2 regions of the Clostridioides sp. LIBA-6622 genome follow, and region 1 is predicted to be linked to the other one. Evidence: riboswitches for the same ligand, from Rfam matches in the RefSeq annotation. Region 1 holds a riboswitch; the other holds the start of a gene.
The links. A riboswitch is a leader RNA that binds a small molecule or an ion and turns the genes downstream of it on or off. The one in region 1 is predicted to bind FMN.
Positions count from the first base shown of each region.

Region 1 (5,325 bases):
TAATGAATGGAAATATAGACCTATTTATTAATGAATACTTAAAAATGAATAAAACAGTTTGATAAATATGCACTTTAATTAAGATATATGTATAAGAAGGTTAGTGCTTACTATGCACTTATAGCACTTAGGCTGAGGACGACAACCCTCAGCCTTCGTTCTGTTTATTATTATACTTATGAAAAAACTAACATTAGGAGTGAAAAAATTGGATATAAATCAAATCTTAAAAAAAGAATTTAATCTTAGAGATGAGCAAATAAACAATACATTAAAACTTATTGATGAGGGAAATACAATACCATTTATAGCTAGGTATAGAAAAGAAATGACTGGTGAAATGAGCGATGTCACACTAAGAGAGTTTCATGAAAAATTGATGTATTTAAGAAACCTTCAAAGTAGAAAAGATGATGTAGTTAGACTAATAGATGAGCAAGGCAAGTTAACAGATGAAATAACAAAAAATATAGAAAAAGCAAAGACATTACAAGAAGTAGAAGATATCTATGCTCCATATAAACAAAAGAAAAGAACTAGAGCAACAATAGCTAAGGAAAAAGGATTAGAAAACTTAGCATTGTCAATACTAGAAAATAATCTAGATAACATAGAAATAGAAGCAAAGAATTATATTGATGAGGAGAAAGAAGTTCTTTCTGTTGAAGATGCATTAAAAGGTGCTAGAGATATAATTGCAGAATTAGTTTCAGACGATGCTAAGATTAGAAAATATATAAGAGAATTAGCTTTAAGAGAAGGTATGATAGTTAGTAAAAGCTCTACTGATGAGAAATCAGTTTATGATATGTATTATGATTACAACGAAGCAGTAAAGAGTATGGCTCCACATAGAGTTTTGGCAATAAATCGAGGAGAAAAAGAGAACTTCTTAAAAGTTAAACTAGAAATAAATAATGATAAGGTTTTAAATTACATAATAAATGAATATGTAAATGATAAAAATTTCAAAAATAAAGAAGAAATCGTAAGCTCAATAGAAGATTCTTATAAAAGATTAATTTTTCCATCAATAGAAAGAGAAGTAAGAAATCATTTAACAGAAATAGCTCAAGAAAGAGCTATAAGTGTATTTGGAAAAAATGTTAAAAGTTTATTGCTTCAGCCACCAGTTAAAGATAAAGTTGTTATGGGATTTGACCCTGCATTTAGAACTGGATGTAAAATAGCTATAGTAGATAAAAATGGTAAGCTATTAGATTATACAACAGTATACCCAACAGAACCACAAAATGATGTAGAGGGAGCAAAGAGAGTTTTAAAAGGATTGATTGAAAAATACGATATAGATATAATCTCAATAGGTAATGGGACTGCATCAAGAGAATCAGAAACTTTTGTATCAGAAATGATAAAAGAGATAGATAGAGAAGTACAATATGTTATAGTTAGTGAGGCTGGGGCATCTGTTTATTCAGCATCTGAACTTGCAAATGAAGAGCATCCAGATATAAATGTATCAATAAGGGGAGCTATATCTATAGCTAGAAGATTACAAGACCCATTAGCAGAGCTTGTAAAAATAGACCCCAAAAGTATTGGTGTAGGTCAATATCAGCATGATTTAAATAAAAAGAGACTAGAAGAAGTACTAGATGGTGTCGTTGAAGATTCCGTAAACAGTGTTGGAGTAGACTTAAATACAGCGTCATATTCTTTACTAGAACATATTGCAGGAATAAGTAAGGCCATTGCAAAAAATATAATAGCATATAGAGAAGAGAATGGAGATTTTACATCAAGAGTACAATTGAAAAAAGTAAAAAGACTTGGACCTCAAGCATTTACCCAATGTGCTGGTTTTATGAGAATCTTAGATGGTAAAAACCCACTAGATAATACAGGTGTGCATCCTGAAAGTTATGATATATGTAAAAAAATGATTGAGATAATAGGATACTCTTTAGAGGATATAAAAAATAAAAATATAGACGAGATAGATGAGAAAATAAAAGAGATTAGTCTGAAAAAATTAAGTGAAAAGTTAGAAGTAGGTCAAGTTACTTTAAGAGATATTATAACTGAAATCAAAAAGCCAGGAAGAGACCCAAGGGAAGAAGGAATAAAGCCTATTCTTAGAACGGATGTCTTAAAGATTGAAGATATACAAGAAGGTATGTCTTTAAAAGGCACAATAAGAAATGTTGTAGATTTTGGAGCATTTGTAGATATTGGAATAAAAAATGATGGACTAGTCCATAAATCAGAAATGAGTAATAGTTTTGTAAAAGACCCTATGAGCATTGTTACAGTAGGAGATATAGTCGATGTAAAAGTTATAGGAATCGACTTAAACAAAAAAAGAGTGGCTTTATCAATGAAAAAATAAATAAGTTTATATATTTTTGTAAACGTGATTTACAGAAGATATAAGTATTAAAATCGTACAAATATATTGTAAAAACCAATATTAAAAGAAGTATGATAGTCTTGAAAATCAGGAGGAAAATGAATGATTTTTATAAAAAATGGTAAAATAAATACCATAACAAATGGAATAATTCAAGGAGACATCCTTATAGATGAAGGAAAAATAATAGAAATAGGAGAAGACTTAATAGCACCTTTAGATGTGGATATAATAGATGCAAGTAATAAACTTGTGTTTCCTGGATTTATAGATGCCCATACTCATTTGGGTCTATGGGAAGATGGTATAGGTTTTGAAGGGGCAGATGGAAACGAAGAAACTGACCCAATAACACCACAATTAAATCCCATAGATGGAATTAATCCGATGGATAGAACATTTAAAGAAGCTTTTGAAGGTGGTATAACTTCTGTTTGTACAACACCTGGAAGTGCAAATGTTATGGGAGGTCAATGTATAGCTATAAAAACATATGGAAAAAGAATTGATAAAATGGTAATAAAGAACCCAGTTGCATCTAAAATAGCATTTGGAGAAAATCCAAAAAGTTGTTATGGTCAGGATGACAAATCTCCCCAAACTAGGATGGCTATAGCAGCTTTGCTTAGAGAGAACTTAAAAAAAGCAGAAGAATATCTAGAGGATATTGATGTATATGAGAGCCATGATGATGAGGATTGTGAAAAGCCTGAATATGATATAAAAATGGAAAGCTTAATACCTGTGTTGAGGAGAGAAATTCCATTTAAGGCACATGCTCATAGAGCTGATGATATGTTTACAGCAATAAGAATTGCAAAAGAATTTAACTTAAAACTTACATTAGACCATTGTACAGAAGGTCATCTTATTGTAGATGAATTGGTAGAAGAAGGATTTCCTGTGATAGTAGGTCCATCTTTATCAGAAAGGTCTAAGTTTGAACTTAGAAACCTGACATTTAATACAGCTGGAATACTTTCAAATGCAGGTCTTGATGTATGTATAATGACAGACCATCCAGTAATACCTGTTCAATATCTTCCAATATGTGCAGGCATAGCTGTTAAACATGGTATGAAAGAAGAAAAGGCAATAGAGTCAATTACAATAAATCCAGCTAAGACTTTAGGAATAGAAGATAAAGTGGGTTCTATAGAAGTTGGTAAAGATGCAGATATAGTAATATGGGATAATTCTCCACTAGAGATTCAAAGTAATGTACTTTGTACTATAATAAATGGTAAGATAGTATATGAAAAAAAATAACTTGACAATTATTAAAAAATTAACTAATATAAGAGTGTAAGGAAAATTAAAAAATCAAAGAAGATCTTCGGGGCAGGGCGAAATTCCCTACCGGCGGTATAGCCCGCGAACTACTTAGGTAGTTGATTTGGTGAGATTCCAAAGCCGACAGTAAAGTCTGGATGAGAGAAGATATTTATGGAATATAAATAAGTTTATTTTAGTTTGTTTAAACTATATCCATAAAAACTCGAAGATAAGGTCTTCGAGTTTTTTGTTTTTCCTAAAAAATATAAACATATTGATTAGGAGGAAAGTAGTTATGCAAAATACAGTAAAAAGAGGTAATATGATTTCAACAAGAACTTTGGTGGTTATGTCAATTTTATCTGCAATATCTTATTTATTGATGTTTATTCAAGCACCAATACCAGGTATTTTTCCAGATTTCTTAAAAATTGATTTATCAGATATACCAGCAATATTTGGTGGTATGTCTTTAGGACCATTAGTTGGATTTGGTGTAGTTGTAGTAAAAAATATACTGCAAATGATAACAGCAACAACAACTGGAGGAGTAGGAGAATTTGCAAACATATTAATTGGTGGCTCTTATGTACTTATACTTTGTTATTCATATAAGAGAAGTAAAGATTTAAAAGGTGTAGTAATTGGGTTTGTATTAGGGACAATAGCTATGACTATAATTGGTTCATTAGTGAATTATTTTGTAATGTTACCACTTTATGGTCAATTAATGGGACTAGATGCTATAATAGGTCTAGGTTCAGCTATAAATCCTCAAGTTCATGACTTATTTACTTTTGTAATTTGGATGATAGCTCCATTTAATGTATTAAAGGCTGTCATAATATCTTTAGTAACATTACCACTTTACAAAAAAATGGGTAATGTAATAAAAAAATAATTAGACAAGAAAAAATAAAATTTTAAAATTAAACGCATTGAATAGCCATAATTTATTTGTAACTTCAGTCCTATACTGTGATTGATATATTAAATATATTATGGCTTTATTAATTTATCAAAAATTGTATATGCAATAAGAAATATTTAGACAAGTTTAATTTTTGAAATAAAGGAAGAATTAAAACGATTAACTATTAAAAAACTAAAAAGGTATCTATAATACACAGAGCGAATTCATAATAAAGAAAAAATAAAGTTATTATTAAAAATAAATAAAGATTTAGAACAGATTTTTTAATAATATCTAATTTAATAATGATAGGAGTGTAGATAGATGAACATACCTGAAAGATTGAAAAAATTATTTTTAGATGATAAAGGGTATTATTTTAATAGTAATTGGGAAAATATTCATATCAGTATTGATAACACAAAGTTAGAAATGCCTTTAAAACATATTACAAATGAATATATTCAAAATATGGAAAGTGTAAAGTATGATTATCGTGAATTAAAAAATATAAAAAATCAAACTGATGGTATGTGTATAATAGCGATAAGGCAGAATTATAAAGCATTAGAATATGTAAAAAAACAAACAGATGAATTATGTTTAGAGGCAATAAGGTATAATTATAAAGCACTAGAATATGTAAAAGAGCAAACAGATGAAATATGTATGGAAGCTATAAAAAAAGACTGTAATGCACTTAAGTATGTACGAAACAAAACGAATAATCTTATTATAAAAGTAATAAAGTGCTCTTCTAATATAG
Region 1 covers NZ_CP196998.1:198,068-203,392, forward strand. Annotated here, with positions in the region: one part of gene prfB (peptide chain release factor 2) at 1-62, shown strand, start outside; gene ACTG47_RS01285 (Tex family protein) at 209-2,350, shown strand; gene ACTG47_RS01290 (amidohydrolase) at 2,474-3,640, shown strand; FMN riboswitch at 3,700-3,817, shown strand; gene ACTG47_RS01295 (ECF transporter S component) at 3,942-4,547, shown strand; gene ACTG47_RS01300 (DUF4116 domain-containing protein) at 4,884-5,325, shown strand, end outside.

Region 2 (5,325 bases), 1.7 Mb from region 1:
AACTCTATTTTCTATTTTTATCCCATATTTCTCTAACTGATTTATTTTATCAGGGTTATTACTTAAAAGACTTATACTTTTTATATTTAGATTTTTTAATATTTGAGCAGCCATATAGAAATCTCTCATATCTTCTTCAAATCCAAGCATTAGATTTGCTTCTACAGTATCATAACCTTCTTCCTGAAGTTTATAAGCTTTAATTTTATTTAAGAGACCAATACCTCTACCTTCTTGCTTCATATAAATTAAAACACCATTTCCATTTTCTACGATTTTCTTCATAGATGATTCTAATTGCAATCCACAATCACATTTTAAAGAGTGGAACACATCGCCTGTTAAACATTCAGAATGAAGTCTAACTAGAGTATGTTCTTTATTTATATCTCCATAAGTAAGGGCAATATGTTCTTCATTTGAATAGGTATCTTTGTATCCTATGATTTCAAAATTACCATATTTTGTTGGAAGGAAAGCACTAGATACCTTTTCTATAGTAGTTTCATTTATTTTACGATACTCTATAAGGTCTTTTATAGTAATGATTTTTAAATTATGTTTTTCTTTAAAAATCATTAAATCATCAACTCTTGCCATTGTACCATCATCTTTCATTATTTCACAGATAAGGCCAACTTCTTTAAAACCCGCAAGTCTAGCTAAGTCTACAGAAGCCTCTGTATGTCCATCTCTAACAAGTACTCCACCAGTTTTTGCTATTAGAGGAAAAATATGTCCAGGAGTTTTAAAATCTTTACTTGTAGAATTCTCATCACAGAATAATTTTACAGTTTCAGCCCTTTCATAGGCAGATATACCAGTTAGCGTATCTGCACCATCTATAGTAACAGTAAATGCTGTTTGGAATGTATCTGTATTTTCCCTAACCATAAGAGGTATATTTAAACTTTTAAATTTTTTTTCAGTCGCAGGTAAACAAATTAGACCTCTACCATATGTAGCCATAAAATTTATTGATTCAGGGGTAGCCATCTCAGCTGCCATCAGTAAATCTCCTTCGTTTTCTCTACTTTCATCATCAACAACGATTATCATTTTCCCATTTTTTATATCTTTTATAGCTTCTTCAATAGTATTAAACATGTAATTCACTCCTTTATTATTTTTAAAAACCATTTTTAAATAAAAAATCTTTATCTATATTTGATTTATAATCATTACTATTAGAATTTAATTCCTTGTAGTTATTAATCATAAAATTATTAACATACTTTCCAATTACATCACTTTCTAAATTAATAAAGTCTCCAATATTTTTTGTTAAGAGAGTAGTGTTCAATTTAGTATGAGGTATAACAGAAACTTTGAATATTTCATCATCTAAATATGATATAGTTAAACTCACACCATCAATGGCAACAGAACCTTTAAGTATCATTGATGACAAAAGTTTTTTATCTGGTCGTATGCTTACTAGAACTGCATTTTCATCTTTCTCAAATTTACAAATAGCACCTTTACCATCAACATGACCTGTTACTATATGACCTCCAAATCTTGATGAGAGGCTCATTGCTCTTTCAAGGTTTACTTTGTCATTTGCATTTAAGGAGCCTAAATTTGTAGAACGAATTGTCTCCATCATAACATCTGCTGTAAACTCATTTTTTCCTAGCTTTGAAACGGTTAGACAAACTCCATTTACAGCAATACTATCTCCAAGGTTTGTACCATCTAATATTTTGTTTGATAGTATGGTTACTTGTCCGCTTTTGCCATTAGCAGTAATTCTTCTAAGTATTCCAACTTCTTCTATTATGCCAGTAAACATTATGACCTCCTTTATATGTGTATTCATAAAATTTATTTTAAAACATCAGACTCTATCAAGACATCTCCATCTATTAAAGTCACATTATTAATTACTAGTTGTGTTGAATCCACTAGATGAGTTATTCCTTCTCCAGAAACAAATGTAGGTGCGTCTTTACCACCTATAATTTTAGGTGATAAAAATAATTTGACCTTATCAACTAAGTTGTTTCTAAATAGACTGTCATTAAGTGTGGAACCTCCTTCAACTAGTACAGAATCAATGCTTAATTCTCCTAATTTATACATTACAAATTCTAAATCAACCAAGTTATTTTTCTTAGGAGAAATTATGACTTCAACATTATTTTCTTTTAATGTTGATGATTTTTTATTGTCTTCACAACATGTGAAAACTATAGTTTTGCTAGTTTTATCTTTAACTAAATTACTATTAATTGGTAATTTTAGATTTGTATCTATTACTATTCTTGTAGGATTAGATATCTCATCTTGATTAAGTCTACAAGTTAGTAAGGGATTATCATTTAAAACTGTGTTTATACCAACCATTATGCTATGATACTTATTTCTGTATTTATGAGTTAGGTATCTTGATGACTCATTAGATATCCATTTTGATTCTAGTGATTTTGTAGCAATTTTACCATCTAGACTTACTGCTGATTTTACAATACAAAGAGGTCTTTTATTTTTTATGTAATAAAAGAATATTTCATTTAATTCTCCTGCTTCTTCTTCTAATATTCCTACAGTAACATCAATATTGTTATCTTTTAATTTTTTTACTCCATTACCACAAACAAGTGGGTTTGGGTCTAGTGTGGATATGACAACTCTTTTAATTTTATTTTGAATAATCTTATCAACACAAGGTGGTGTTTTTCCATAATGAGAGCATGGTTCTAAATTGACATAAAGAGTAGCGTCTTTTAAACTTTGTTTAGTACTGTTTATAGCATTTACTTCAGCATGATTAGAGCCGAATTTTTTGTGATATCCTTTGCCTATTATCTCACTATCTTTAACAATTACACACCCAACCAGTGGATTTGGATTTGTAAAACCTTCTCCTTTTTTAGCTAATTCAAGAGCTTTTTTCATATAGTAAATGTCTTTCTCCTTTTGATTAACAAAATTCAAGATATATACACCTCCTGTTTAATTAGATAATTTTCAAACAAAAAACCCTGAGAATTAACTCAGGGTTTAGAATAATCTACAATAAATGTTTAATGAGAATACAATAAAATAGCTCTACAAAAAAACTCATTAAACATATCTTCTTCCATCCAGACTTTACTGTCGGCTTTGGAATTTAACCAAATCAACCAAGTTTTACCTTGGCTCGCGGGCTGTACCGCCGATTGGGAATTTCACCCTACCCCGAAGATTAAGTATTAAATTTATATTTAGAATGTATCATAAATTATTTTACTTTGCAAACAATTTTTTTCAAAATATATGTTAATATATAATATAGAACATCTATAAACTTTGGAATACTGCGATTGTGAATATAAAAATAAAAATTTGAACATAATCAGGAAAGAGGTCTAATTAATTTAAATTAGGAGAGAAATATATGAATGAAAAACTTTTAGAAATATTATCAAAATACTATGGATATACAAGTTTTAGAAAAGGTCAAGAATCTATAATAAATTCTATTTTGAGCGAGAAAGACGTATTAGCTATAATGCCAACTGGAGGTGGTAAATCAATATGTTATCAACTTCCAGCGTTGATATTGGATGGAATGACAATAGTAATTTCTCCACTTATATCTCTTATGAAAGACCAAGTAGATGCTTTAAAGGCTATGGGAATTAATGCTGCATTTATAAATAGTTCACTGAGTAGCAAAGAATTTAATGAGATATTAAGTAATATTAGAAAACATAATTATAAAATACTCTATATTGCTCCAGAGAGATTAGATGCGCATGAGTTTATTGAACTAATAAACAATAATAACATAAGCCAAATTGCAATAGATGAGGCACATTGCGTGTCTCAATGGGGACATGATTTTAGATTGAGTTATAGAAGGATTTCTGATTTTATAAAGAATTTACCTAAAAGACCTATAATTACAGCATTTACAGCAACCGCTTCAGAAGAGGTACGAGCTGATATAATAAATTTATTGTGTCTAGAAAATCCAGACTGTTATATAACTGGTTTTGATAGAGAAAACTTATCAATAAATATAGTAAAATCATCTAGTAAAAATAAATATATTTTAGATTATATTAAAAATCATAAAAATGAGTCTGGAATTATATATGTTGCAACTAGAAAGGAAGTCGAAAATATACATAATGGATTATCTAAAAGAAATATATCTGTGTCAAAATATCATGCAGGTTTATCTAAAAATGAAAGAAGTAAAAATCAAGAAGACTTTATAAATGATGATGTAGATATAATGGTAGCAACAAACGCATTTGGAATGGGTATTGATAAACCTAATATAAGATGGGTTATACACTACAACATGCCTCAAAGTATAGAAAATTACTATCAAGAAATAGGTAGGGCTGGTAGGGATGGAGAAAAAAGTGAATGTGTGCTTTTATTTTCTCCAGGAGATGTACATATACAAAAATATTTAATCGATATTGGAGTTGAGAATCCTGAAAGAAAGCTGTTTCAACATAAAAAACTTCAATATATGATTGATTTAGCTTACAGTAATTCATGTTATAGGAGGACAATACTTAATTACTTTGGAGAAAACTATATAGAAGATTGTAATAATTGTAGTAACTGTTTAGTAGAAGGTGAAATAGTAGATAAGACTATAGATGCTCAAAAAGTTATTTCATGTGTAGCTAGAATGAAAAGAAGTTATGGTGTTACTACTATTGTAGATGTACTTAGAGGGTCTAAGAATAAAAAAATTTTACAACTTGGATTGAATACCTTATCTACATATAATATTATGAGAGATTATTCTAGTGAAGATTTAAAGAACTTTATAAATACATTGGTCTCCCATGGTTTCTTAGATTTAGTTGAGACTTTAGGTAATGGAAATAGAGGAAGTTTTCCAACAATAAGATTGAATGATATGTCTATGAACGTTTTAAAAGGTCAAGTAAAAGTGGAATTTAAAGAAATCGTAATGACAAAATCATTAGAGATAGAAGATGAGTTATATAGTGCTTTAAGAGAACTTAGACACTCAATAGCAAGTGAAGAAAGAATAGCTCCATATATGGTATTTGGAGATGGAACACTTAGAGCTATGTCTAGTAGTTATCCAGTCAATAAAGAAGAAATGTTAGATATATCTGGAGTAGGGGAAATTAAATATCAAAAATACGGTAGAGATTTTGAAACAGTAATTAAAGAATATGTCGAAAAAAACAACATAAATAAAAAGGATGAAGAAAAAAATGTCGATTTAGAGAATGTTAATAGTGAGTTTCTTGAGGTTAATTCAGACAAAGTTTTATACGAAAAACTATTAAGCATTAGAAGCAAATATGCAACAAAAGAAAAATTACCTCCATATATGAT
Region 2 covers NZ_CP196998.1:1,859,153-1,864,477, forward strand. Annotated here, with positions in the region: gene ACTG47_RS09000 (bifunctional 3,4-dihydroxy-2-butanone-4-phosphate synthase/GTP cyclohydrolase II) at 1-1,107, opposite strand, end outside; gene ACTG47_RS09005 (riboflavin synthase) at 1,130-1,795, opposite strand; gene ribD (bifunctional diaminohydroxyphosphoribosylaminopyrimidine deaminase/5-amino-6-(5-phosphoribosylamino)uracil reductase RibD) at 1,828-2,940, opposite strand; FMN riboswitch at 3,074-3,195, opposite strand; gene recQ (DNA helicase RecQ) at 3,383-5,325, shown strand, end outside.
Region 2: another riboswitch for FMN. It lies ahead of ribD (bifunctional diaminohydroxyphosphoribosylaminopyrimidine deaminase/5-amino-6-(5-phosphoribosylamino)uracil reductase RibD); the one in region 1 lies ahead of ACTG47_RS01295 (ECF transporter S component).